DNA from 4 places in the Patulibacter defluvii genome. Region 1 is predicted to be linked to each of the others. Evidence: riboswitches for the same ligand, from Rfam matches in the RefSeq annotation. Region 1 holds a riboswitch; each other region holds the start of a gene.

What was found. A riboswitch is a leader RNA that binds a small molecule or an ion and turns the genes downstream of it on or off. The one in region 1 is predicted to bind cyclic di-AMP.
Region 2: another riboswitch for cyclic di-AMP. It lies ahead of SH587_RS12320 (NlpC/P60 family protein); the one in region 1 lies ahead of SH587_RS09615 (transglycosylase family protein).
Region 3: another riboswitch for cyclic di-AMP. It lies ahead of SH587_RS22240 (hypothetical protein); the one in region 1 lies ahead of SH587_RS09615 (transglycosylase family protein).
Region 4: another riboswitch for cyclic di-AMP. It lies ahead of SH587_RS18065 (peptidoglycan DD-metalloendopeptidase family protein); the one in region 1 lies ahead of SH587_RS09615 (transglycosylase family protein).

Annotation. Positions count from the first base shown of each region.
Region 1 covers NZ_JAWZSQ010000007.1:107,523-109,713, reverse strand. The annotation lists gene SH587_RS09625 (thiolase family protein) at 1-189, shown strand, start outside; gene SH587_RS09620 (HAD family hydrolase) at 286-1,065, shown strand; cyclic di-AMP (ydaO/yuaA leader) riboswitch at 1,117-1,276, shown strand; gene SH587_RS09615 (transglycosylase family protein) at 1,287-1,961, shown strand; gene SH587_RS09610 (MarR family winged helix-turn-helix transcriptional regulator) at 2,154-2,191, shown strand, end outside.
Region 2 covers NZ_JAWZSQ010000010.1:80,209-82,399, forward strand. The annotation lists gene SH587_RS12315 (acyl-CoA dehydrogenase family protein) at 1-100, opposite strand, end outside; gene SH587_RS12320 (NlpC/P60 family protein) at 311-1,129, opposite strand; cyclic di-AMP (ydaO/yuaA leader) riboswitch at 1,138-1,305, opposite strand; gene SH587_RS12325 (HD domain-containing protein) at 1,443-2,078, shown strand; gene SH587_RS12330 (amidohydrolase family protein) at 2,090-2,191, shown strand, end outside.
Region 3 covers NZ_JAWZSQ010000031.1:29,140-31,330, forward strand. The annotation lists gene SH587_RS22235 (PspA/IM30 family protein) at 1-309, opposite strand, end outside; gene SH587_RS22240 (hypothetical protein) at 457-930, opposite strand; cyclic di-AMP (ydaO/yuaA leader) riboswitch at 1,103-1,252, opposite strand; gene SH587_RS22245 (hypothetical protein) at 1,357-2,191, shown strand, end outside.
Region 4 covers NZ_JAWZSQ010000020.1:781-2,971, reverse strand. The annotation lists gene SH587_RS18075 (glycoside hydrolase family protein) at 1-14, shown strand, start outside; gene SH587_RS18070 (DUF427 domain-containing protein) at 70-858, shown strand; cyclic di-AMP (ydaO/yuaA leader) riboswitch at 930-1,083, shown strand; partial or broken gene SH587_RS18065 (peptidoglycan DD-metalloendopeptidase family protein) at 1,089-2,191, shown strand, end outside.

The sequences.
Region 1 (2,191 bases):
GGCATCGACGAGGACCGGGTCAACGTCAACGGTGGCGCGATCGCCCTCGGCCACCCGCTCGGCGCCTCGGGCGCCCGGATCATCGGCTCGGCCCTGCTCGAGCTGCGCCGCCGCGGCGGCGGCATCGGCGTCGCGACCGCGTGCTCCGGCACCGGCCAGGGCGACGCCGTCGTCATCAAGGTCGGCTGAGGCCGACCCCCGCCGCCTCGCGTGGCGGTCGGCCCCCGGCAGCTGGGGGCCGACCGCCACGCGAGCGACGGCCGAGGCCTCGCTAACCTCCGCGGCGTGCCCCGCGCCGCCGCGTTCTTCGACCTCGACAAGACGCTGGTCGCCGGCTCGTCCGGGTTCTACTGGGCGCGGGCGGCGGCGGCCCACGGGCTGATCTCGCGCCGGCGGCTGGCCGCGGACGGCTGGGAGAACCTGAAGTTCCGGATCCGCGGCTCGACCGACGAGTCGACCCGCAAGGTCTGGGAGCGGGTGGGGGAGTTCCTCGCCGGCCAGCGGGTGCGCGACTTCGAGCGGCTGTCGCCGCGGGTCCTGGCCGGCGTGCTGCCGCGGCTCTACCCCGAGATGCTGGCGATCGCCTGGGAGCACCAGGACGAGGGCCGGCCGGTCTACGTGGTGACCGCGTCGAGCCAGGAGACCGCCTCGATGATCGCCGGGGTGCTGTTCTTCGACGGCGCCCTCGGCGCGCCGCTCGAGGCGGTCGACGGCCGCTACACCGGGCGGCTGTCGGGCCCGATGACCTACCGCGAGGGCAAGGTCGAGGCGATGCGGCGGCTGGCCGAGCGCGACGGGCTCGACCTGTCCGCCTCGTGGGCCTACTCCGACAGCGAGTCCGACCTGCCGATGCTGCGGGCGGTCGGCCATCCGGTGGCCGTCAACCCCGACCGCGAGCTGGCCCGGGTGGCGCGCGAGGAGGGCTGGGAGGTGATCCGGCTGGAGCGGCTGGCGACCCACCTGAAGACCGCCGCGGCGCTGGTCGCGGTCGGGGCCCTGGGCGGCCTGGGACGGGCCGCCTCCGCCGGCCGGCCGCTCGGCGGGACCGGGCGCCGCCGCGGCTGATTGGCGCGCCGGCGTCCCGATCCGTCGGACGCTGCGCTAGCATCCTGCGCTCCATAACCCATGCCGAGTCCCGGTCGCACAGCGGTCGGGAGCGGGGGACCCAGTGATCGCCAAGTGGCGATCGGGGGCGAATCGCCGGAGGACTCCGGCGTAGCGCACGTCTTGAGCGCGAGCCCGTCAGCTAACCCCGTAGGCGATGAGACGAAGGGACGGAACCCCCCATGAGTCACGATCGCGACCTCGCGTCCACGCTGCCGTGGGCGCGCAGCCTGCGGGCCTCGCGCAAGCGCCGCGACGCCGCTGCGTCGAAGCGCCGCTGGAGCACCCGCCGGCGCGCCACGGCGACCGCGATGACCGTCGCCGTGCTCGGCCTCGGCGGCGTCGCGGCCGCCCAGACCGGTTCTGCCGGCGGCAGCGCGAAGAGCCAGGCGGGCGGCGCGTCGATCGCCGCCGTCCAGGGCAAGCTCGGGATCGCTGCCGACGGCGTCGTCGGTCCCCAGACCCGGGCCGCGGTCAAGCGCTTCCAGCGCCAGGCCGGGATCGCCGTCGACGGCGTGATCGGACCCCAGACCCTGGCCGCGCTCGGGCTCCGCGGCGGCGCGACCGCCAGCGCCCGCAGCAGCCGCACGACCAGCGGCAGCGCCGGCAGCGGCAGCGGCAGCGGGACGACCAACGCCACCCTCCGCAAGATCGCCCAGTGCGAGTCGGGCGGCGACCCGACCGCGATCTCGGCCAACGGGACCTACCGGGGCAAGTACCAGTTCGACCGCCAGACCTGGCGCGCCAACGGCGGCAGCGGCGATCCGGCCGCCGCCTCCGAGGCCGAGCAGGACCGGATCGCGGCCAAGCTGCTCGCCGCCCGCGGCACGCAGCCCTGGCCGGTCTGCGGCCGCTAGGCCCGGCCCACCGCGGCCCGCGCGAACTGGCGTCAACTCCCACCTCCGCTCCCGAACTGGCGTCAATCCACTCCGCTATCCGGGGCGGAATGACGCCAGTTCGACGGGGGAGGGGTGGGATGACGCCGGTTCGCCCCGACCTTGCGCGCGGTCGCAGGCGCTCCCATCGGTGCCGTGTGCGAGCCTTGGGGCGTGTCATCGTCACTGCGGATCGATCCGATCGCCGAGGC
Region 2 (2,191 bases), on a different contig from region 1:
CCAGGTAGAGCTCCTTGCCGAAGGAGGGGAGGTTCCAGTCCTGCTCGCGCGCCTCCTCGGCGAACTTGCGGGACTCGGCGCTGGTCGGTTCGGTCGTCATCGGAGGCGGCTCCAGGGATGGATTGACTGGTCAGTCAACATGGAACGGTAGCGAACCGGACGGTCCTCGGCGAGTGTGGAACCACACACGCGACCGCCGGTAGGGTGGTGGCCCGGGCACACCCTCCCCTACCCCGAACGCGGCGACGCCACCCGGGCGGGTGGCGTCGAGGGTCCTGCTCGTGCGCGGGCCGGCGGCCCGCGGTGGCGGTCAGCCGCTGATCCGGCGGGCCCCCACGTAGGCGGAGCCCCAGTAGCTGTCGTTGAGCTTGTGCTCCATCACGCCGTGGGTGGTGGCGGAGATCACCGTCGTCGCGCTGGTCGCGATCCCGACGTGCGAGGCGCCGGGGCCGGCGGTCGAGAAGAAGACGAGGTCGCCCGGCTGGATGTCGGCGCGGTCGACGGCGACGCCGACCTTGAACTGCTCGAAGCTGGTCCGCGGCAGGCTGACGCCGGCCTGCTTGAAGGCCCAGACCATCAGGCCCGAGCAGTCGAAGCCGCCGGGGGCGGTGCCGCCGTTGCGGTACGGGGTGCCGATCTGGCCGCGGGCGGCGGCGATCGCGGCCGCGATCGCGCCGGCGGGGGCGGTCGGGGCCGCCTCGGTCGCGGTGCCGTCGTCGGCGGTCGCGGCCGGCGAGGCGGCGGCCATCTTCGCCTCGATCTTCTCGGCGAAGCGGAGCTTCATCGCCCGCAGCGTCTCGAGGTTCGGGCGGCCGGTGCGGGTCAGGCTCTTCTTGCCCTGGTAGCGCTTGATCGCGCTGCGGGTCCGGCTGCCGAGGGCACCGTCGGCGCGGACCTTGACCCGGCGCTGGACGCTCTTGGTCTGCGAGCGGGTCAGCTTCACCGTCTTCGTCGTCGAGACCGTGCTCGTCGGCGCCGCGGTCGGGCTCGCGGCGGCCGTGCTGGCCGTCGTGTTCGCCTGGCCGCCGGCACCGAGGCCGCCCGAAGCGGGCTGGTCGGCGAGCGCCGGGGTCGCGAGTCCGAGCGTGAGGGCGGCCGCGAGCGCGGCGCCACGGGTGAGGGGTGTCACGGGGGGGTCTGCTCTCTTTCGTCGGCCTACGGGGTTAGCTGACGGGCTGGCGCAGAAAGAGCAGCGCCTCCACCATTCGGTGGATTCGCCCCGAGCAGGACGGCCGTGCGGCCATCCCGTCCAGTGGGTCCCCCGTTCGCCGGCCTTCGTCGCCGGCGATTCGGCTCGCAGCACCGTAGCAAGGCCGTCGCCGGGAACGCGGTGGTTCCTGCCCGATCGCGCCGATTCTTCGGTTGCGAGTGGCGACGCGCCACGATGGTCGCGCCCCTGCGTGGCCCGGCCGGCGGTCCGGACCCGCTACGGTCGGTCCGCGATGCGGGGTGACCTGTACGGGCGGTTCGCCGGGATCTGCGGCGACTGCGGGTGGACCGGCCGGACCGAGGACGTCTTCGACCTGCTCTGGGACGCCTACTCCCAGCCGCACCGGCGCTACCACGACGTCGACCACCTGGATCACGTCCTGCGCGAGGTCGACCGGCTGACGCCCGACGGCGCCGGCCCCGCGGACCGGACCGCGGTGGTGCTGGCCGCGTTCTTCCACGACGTCGTCCACGACCCGCGGCGGGCCGACAACGAGCGCCGCTCGGCCGACCTCGCGCGGCGGGTGCTGGAGCAGCGCGGGGTGGCGCCGGCGACGGTCGCCGTCGTGGTCGCGGCGATCCTGGCCACCGACCCCGCCCACGACGGCGAGCGCGACCTGGTCGCCCGCTGGCTGGGCGACGCCGACCTGGCGGTGCTGGCCGGCCCCGCGCCCGACTACGACCGCTACGTCGCCCGCGTGCGGGCCGAGTACGCCCACGTGCCCGACGCGCAGTGGACGAGCGGGCGGGCCGCGGTCCTGCGACAGCTGCTCGACCGCGCGCGGCTCTTCGCCCTGCCCGGCCAGGAGCAGGCCGAGCGGGCGGCCCGCGGCAACCTGCGGCGCGAGCTGGCGGCGCTGACCGCCTAGTCTCCGTCGCGATGCCGCTCCGCCCCGCCGCCGAGGACCTGATCGCCCTCTACCGGGCCGCGGCCGCCGCGGTCGGCGAGGACCTGCCCTGGTTCGACGCCCACACCCACGTC
Region 3 (2,191 bases), on a different contig from region 1:
GCTCTGCATCTCGTTCTGGATCGCGCTCTTGCGCTCCAGGGCCGTCCGAGCCAGGGCCTCGTTGCCCGCCGCCAGCGCCTGACGCGCCTGCGTGTCGAGCTTGACGAGCGCCTGCTGGTGCTTCTCGGTCTGGAGCTGCAGGCGCTTCTTCGCGGTCACGACGTCCGCGATGCCCTTCTTGACGTTCTGCAGGTTCTCCAGCTGCTTCTGGTAGCTGTAGTCGAGCGTCTCGCCCGGGTCTTCGGCCTTGTCCAGAACGCGGGACAGCTTGGCCTTGATGACGGTGGACATGCGGCCGCCGAGGCCCATATCGGTCTCCACTTTCAACGTGTTCGGGAACTCGTCGACCACCCTATCGTCCCTGGCTCAAGCCGCCGTGAATTCCCGGCGGAGGTCCGAGAACGACGAAGGCCGCGCGGTGCGCGGCCTTCGCAAGCTCAGGGGTGAGGCGCGGCCCTACAAACCCGGCGGGTGGACGACCGCGAACTTCTTGGCGTCCTTGCGGTTGTTCGGACGCCACTGCGGGCCCTTGGCGCCGCCGCGGTCGTAGGCGGCCGAGGTGTCGAGCCGCAGCCCGGCGATCACGGCGTAGGCGTGACCCTGGTTGCCGTAGACCGAGATCCACTGGCCGAGACCCTCCTCGGCGTTCTTCCAGAGATCGTCGAACTCGTAGGAGGAGAGCGGGCTCTTCAGCAGCCCGGCGCCGATCAGCGCGTAGCTGACGGTGCCCGAGCAGTCGTAGCCGGTGTCCTCGACGCGGGCGTGGCCGCCGCCGTACTTGTACGGCTTGCCGACGATCTTGTTGGCGGCGATCACGGCCTGCTGGACCTGCGCCGGCGCCTTCAGCGGGACCCGCGCGAAGTACGCGGTGCGGCCGTCGAGCGTCTTGCCCTTGTAACGCTTGGCGCGGACGCCGTTGGTGACCCGCATCCCGGCCGGAACCTGGACCGCCCCGGGAGCCGCCGGCGGAGCCGGAGCCGTCTGGGCTGGCGTCTCGGTCGTCAGCCCACCGGTCGCCGGTGAAGCGGCTGACGCGGTGCCGACGAAACCGAACGCCGCAACAGCGGTCAGGGCCATGGCTCGAGTGAAGGGGCGCAAGGAACTGCTCTCTTTCGTCGGCCTACGGGGTTAGCTGACGGGCGAGCGCAGAAAGAGCCAGCGCTTCCACCGCTATCGCGGCGAATTTGCCCCAAGGAACTAGTGGTTCCCCCGCTTACCGAGACGTCACTCGGTAATTCGGCTCCGGGCAGCGTAACAGGAGTCCCGCAAGCTCGCACCCAACCCTGCAGCGCGTCCTGCAGCGGGGAGGAGTCCCGTCGCACGCGATCCAGCGTCGCCGGGTAGCGTTCGACGGCGATGTCTCCGCACCGGGCCCTCCCCCGCCGCCGAACGGCCCTCGTGGCCGCCTGCCTGGCGCTGACGGCGCTCGCCGGCTGCGGCGACGACGACCAGTCCGGGGGCTCGCCGTTCGGGGGCACGCCGAAGGCCGCGGAGGCCGCCGGGCCGACCGATCTCGGCTTCCCGGTCGTCGCCACCCGCAACACCACCCGCACCGCCAGCGACGACCCGGTCGCCGCCGCCGCCGCGATGGCGCGCGCGATCTACTCCGGCGGCGCGGCCGAGACGCAGGCGCGCGCGATCGCGCTCGTCGACAAGCGCGACTGGCGGGCCGCGCTGGCCGCCAGCTCGCTGATGGCGAAGCCGATCGGCGCCCCGATCCTCTTCAGCGACGGCACCCAGCTGCCGGAGATCACCCAGGACGCGCTGCGGACGCTGCGGCCGGCGGGCAGCGAGCCGGCCGGCGGCGCCCAGGTCTTCCGGGTCGGCGCGGTCGGCCGCCCGAGCGGCCTGCGGACCAACGACATCGACGGGCGCGACCCGGCCGAGCTGGCGCTGGCGATCGACCGCCTGACCGCCGCCGCCCGCCGCCGCGCCAGCGACAGCGTGCTGGTGGTCAGCGCCGAGCGGCCCGAGTTCGCGGTCCCGGCAGCCGCCTGGGCGGCGAAGTCCGGCGACCCGATCGCGTTCGTGACCAAGAACGGCCTGCCGGCGGCGACCAAGCGCCAGCTCGCCGACCACCCGCGCGCGACGATCTTCGTGCTCGGCCCCAGCAGCGTGATCCCGCCGGCGGTGACCAAGCAGCTGCGCCAGTACGGGACCGTCCGCCGGACCGGCGGCTCGGATCCGATCA
Region 4 (2,191 bases), on a different contig from region 1:
CCCGCCACGGGTGAGCCCCGATCGCCCGTCGCTGGCGGGACCGGCTCGCGACCCGCTAGACCTCGTCGCATGAGCCTGACCCTCGGCGACGGACCGCTGGCGGGAGCGCCCGGCGGTCGCTTCAACTTCGACCTGCGGGCGGCCAGCCCCGCCCACCAGCTCTACCTGCAGCCCTACGGCCCGCGGGTGCGGGCGGTCGTCGGCGGCGAGTTGGTCCTCGACAGCGACCGCGCGCAGCTGCTCTACGAGACCGGCATCCCGCCGCGGATCTACGCCCCGTTCGAGGACTACCGCGGCGACCTGATGACCCGCACCGCGACCACCACCCACTGCCCCTTCAAGGGCGACGCCTCGTACTGGTCGCTGAACGCCGGCGGGCAGGTCGTCGAGGACGCGATCTGGGCCTACGAGGACCCACAGCCCGCCGCTCCCTGGCTGCGCGGCCTGGCTGCCCTCTACCCGGAGAAGGTCGAGGCCTGGTTCGCCGAGCAGGACCGGATCGTCGGCCACCTGCGCGACCCCTACCACCGGGTCGACGTCCACGACGGATCGCGGTCGGTCGAGGTCCGGATCGGCGGCACCGTGGTCGCCCGCAGCGTGCGGCCGAAGCTGCTCTTCGAGACCGGCCTGCCGCCGCGGGTCTACGTCCCGGCCGCCGACGTCGATCCGGGAGCGGTGGCGCCGGGCTCGGGCCTGCGGACGATCTGCCCCTACAAGGGCGAGGCGTCGTACTGGACGGTCGCGGGCGTCGAGGACGTCGCCTGGAGCTACGAGACGCCGCTCGCCGAGGCGGCCCGGATCCAGACCCACCTGGCCTTCGACGACGGCCGCGAGGACGTCGAGGTGGTCGTCGACTGAGGCACCTCAAGGCCCGATGAACGTTTCCTCAAGTGCTGCAATCCGCGTTGCGGGTGCGCTACGGTGCTCTGCGGATTCAACGGCCGAACCGCGCGCCCGATGCGCGCGGGCGGGGGAACCAACCGCGGTCGTCACGACCGCTGGGGCGAATCGCCGCAAGGCGTAGCGCAGCTCCTGGAGCGCGAGCCCGTCAGCTCACCCCGCAGGCCACCGACAGGAGGAATGCCGGAGTGACCGGACAGCAGCGCGACCTCGTGCGCGACGACCTGTGGCAGGCGTCCCACGAGCGCTCCCGACAGCGTCGCCAGCGGGCGATCCGTGGTACCTCAGCGTCCGAGCCCTCGCGCCTGGCGCGGCGGTTGGAGGCGACGGCGGCGCGCCCGACCCACACCGCGACCGCGATCGATCTGGGGCCGAACGGCGTCGCCTCGGCCCTGGCCGCGGCCGGCGTTCCGGCGAGCACCGGTGTCGGAGGCCGCGACTTGGCCGATCCGAGCCTCTGGCAGCGCTCGACGGTCTGGGCGCGCGAGCGGCGGATCAGCGTCCCGATCCAGCGGGCGCGCGAGCGGCGCCGGCGCAAGATGGCGATGGCGATGAGCGTGGCGATGGTCGGCTCGACCACCGGTCCCGCCGTCAGCGGTGCGATCGCCGCCGGGGCGACCGGCGACACCGCGACCACGACGACCGATGGCTCGGCCACCACCAGCGGTCGGATCGCCGGGCCGATCAGCGACGAGGGCCGGACGCGCTCGATCCTGGTCGCGGGCGCGACCGGGCAGGACGTGCGCGAGGCCCAGCAGCGGCTCGGCGTCCACGTCGACGGGGTCTACGGCGAGCGGACGGTGCGGGCGGTGGAGCGCTTCCAGCGCCAGCGCGGCCTGCAGGTCGACGGGGTCCTCGGGCCGCAGACCTGGACGGCGCTGCTCAGCACCCAGCAGGCGTCGGTCCGCGGCGCGGGTGCGGGCGGCTCGTCGCTGAAGGTCGTGGCGGCGCGGACCAGCGCCGACGGCGGGCAGGACCTGGTCCTCGTCGGCCCGAGCGAGCGGGCGGCGACGACCCGTACCGCGGCCCTGACCGACGACGATCGGTCGCCGTCGAGCACCGCGGCGAGCGACGAGGCGGCGGCCACGTCCGACTCGGGCTCGGGGTCGGATTCCGGGACGGGTTCCGGTTCGGGTTCGGGGGCGGGCTCCAGCTCCAGCGACGGAGCGGCATCGACGGCGACCGGCGACGGTGGGTCGAAGGACGCGGCGAAGAGCACCGGCGGCGGCGAGACGTCGAGCGACCGCGAGGCGTCCCCCAAGGCCGACACCCCGACCGACACGGGCAGCGG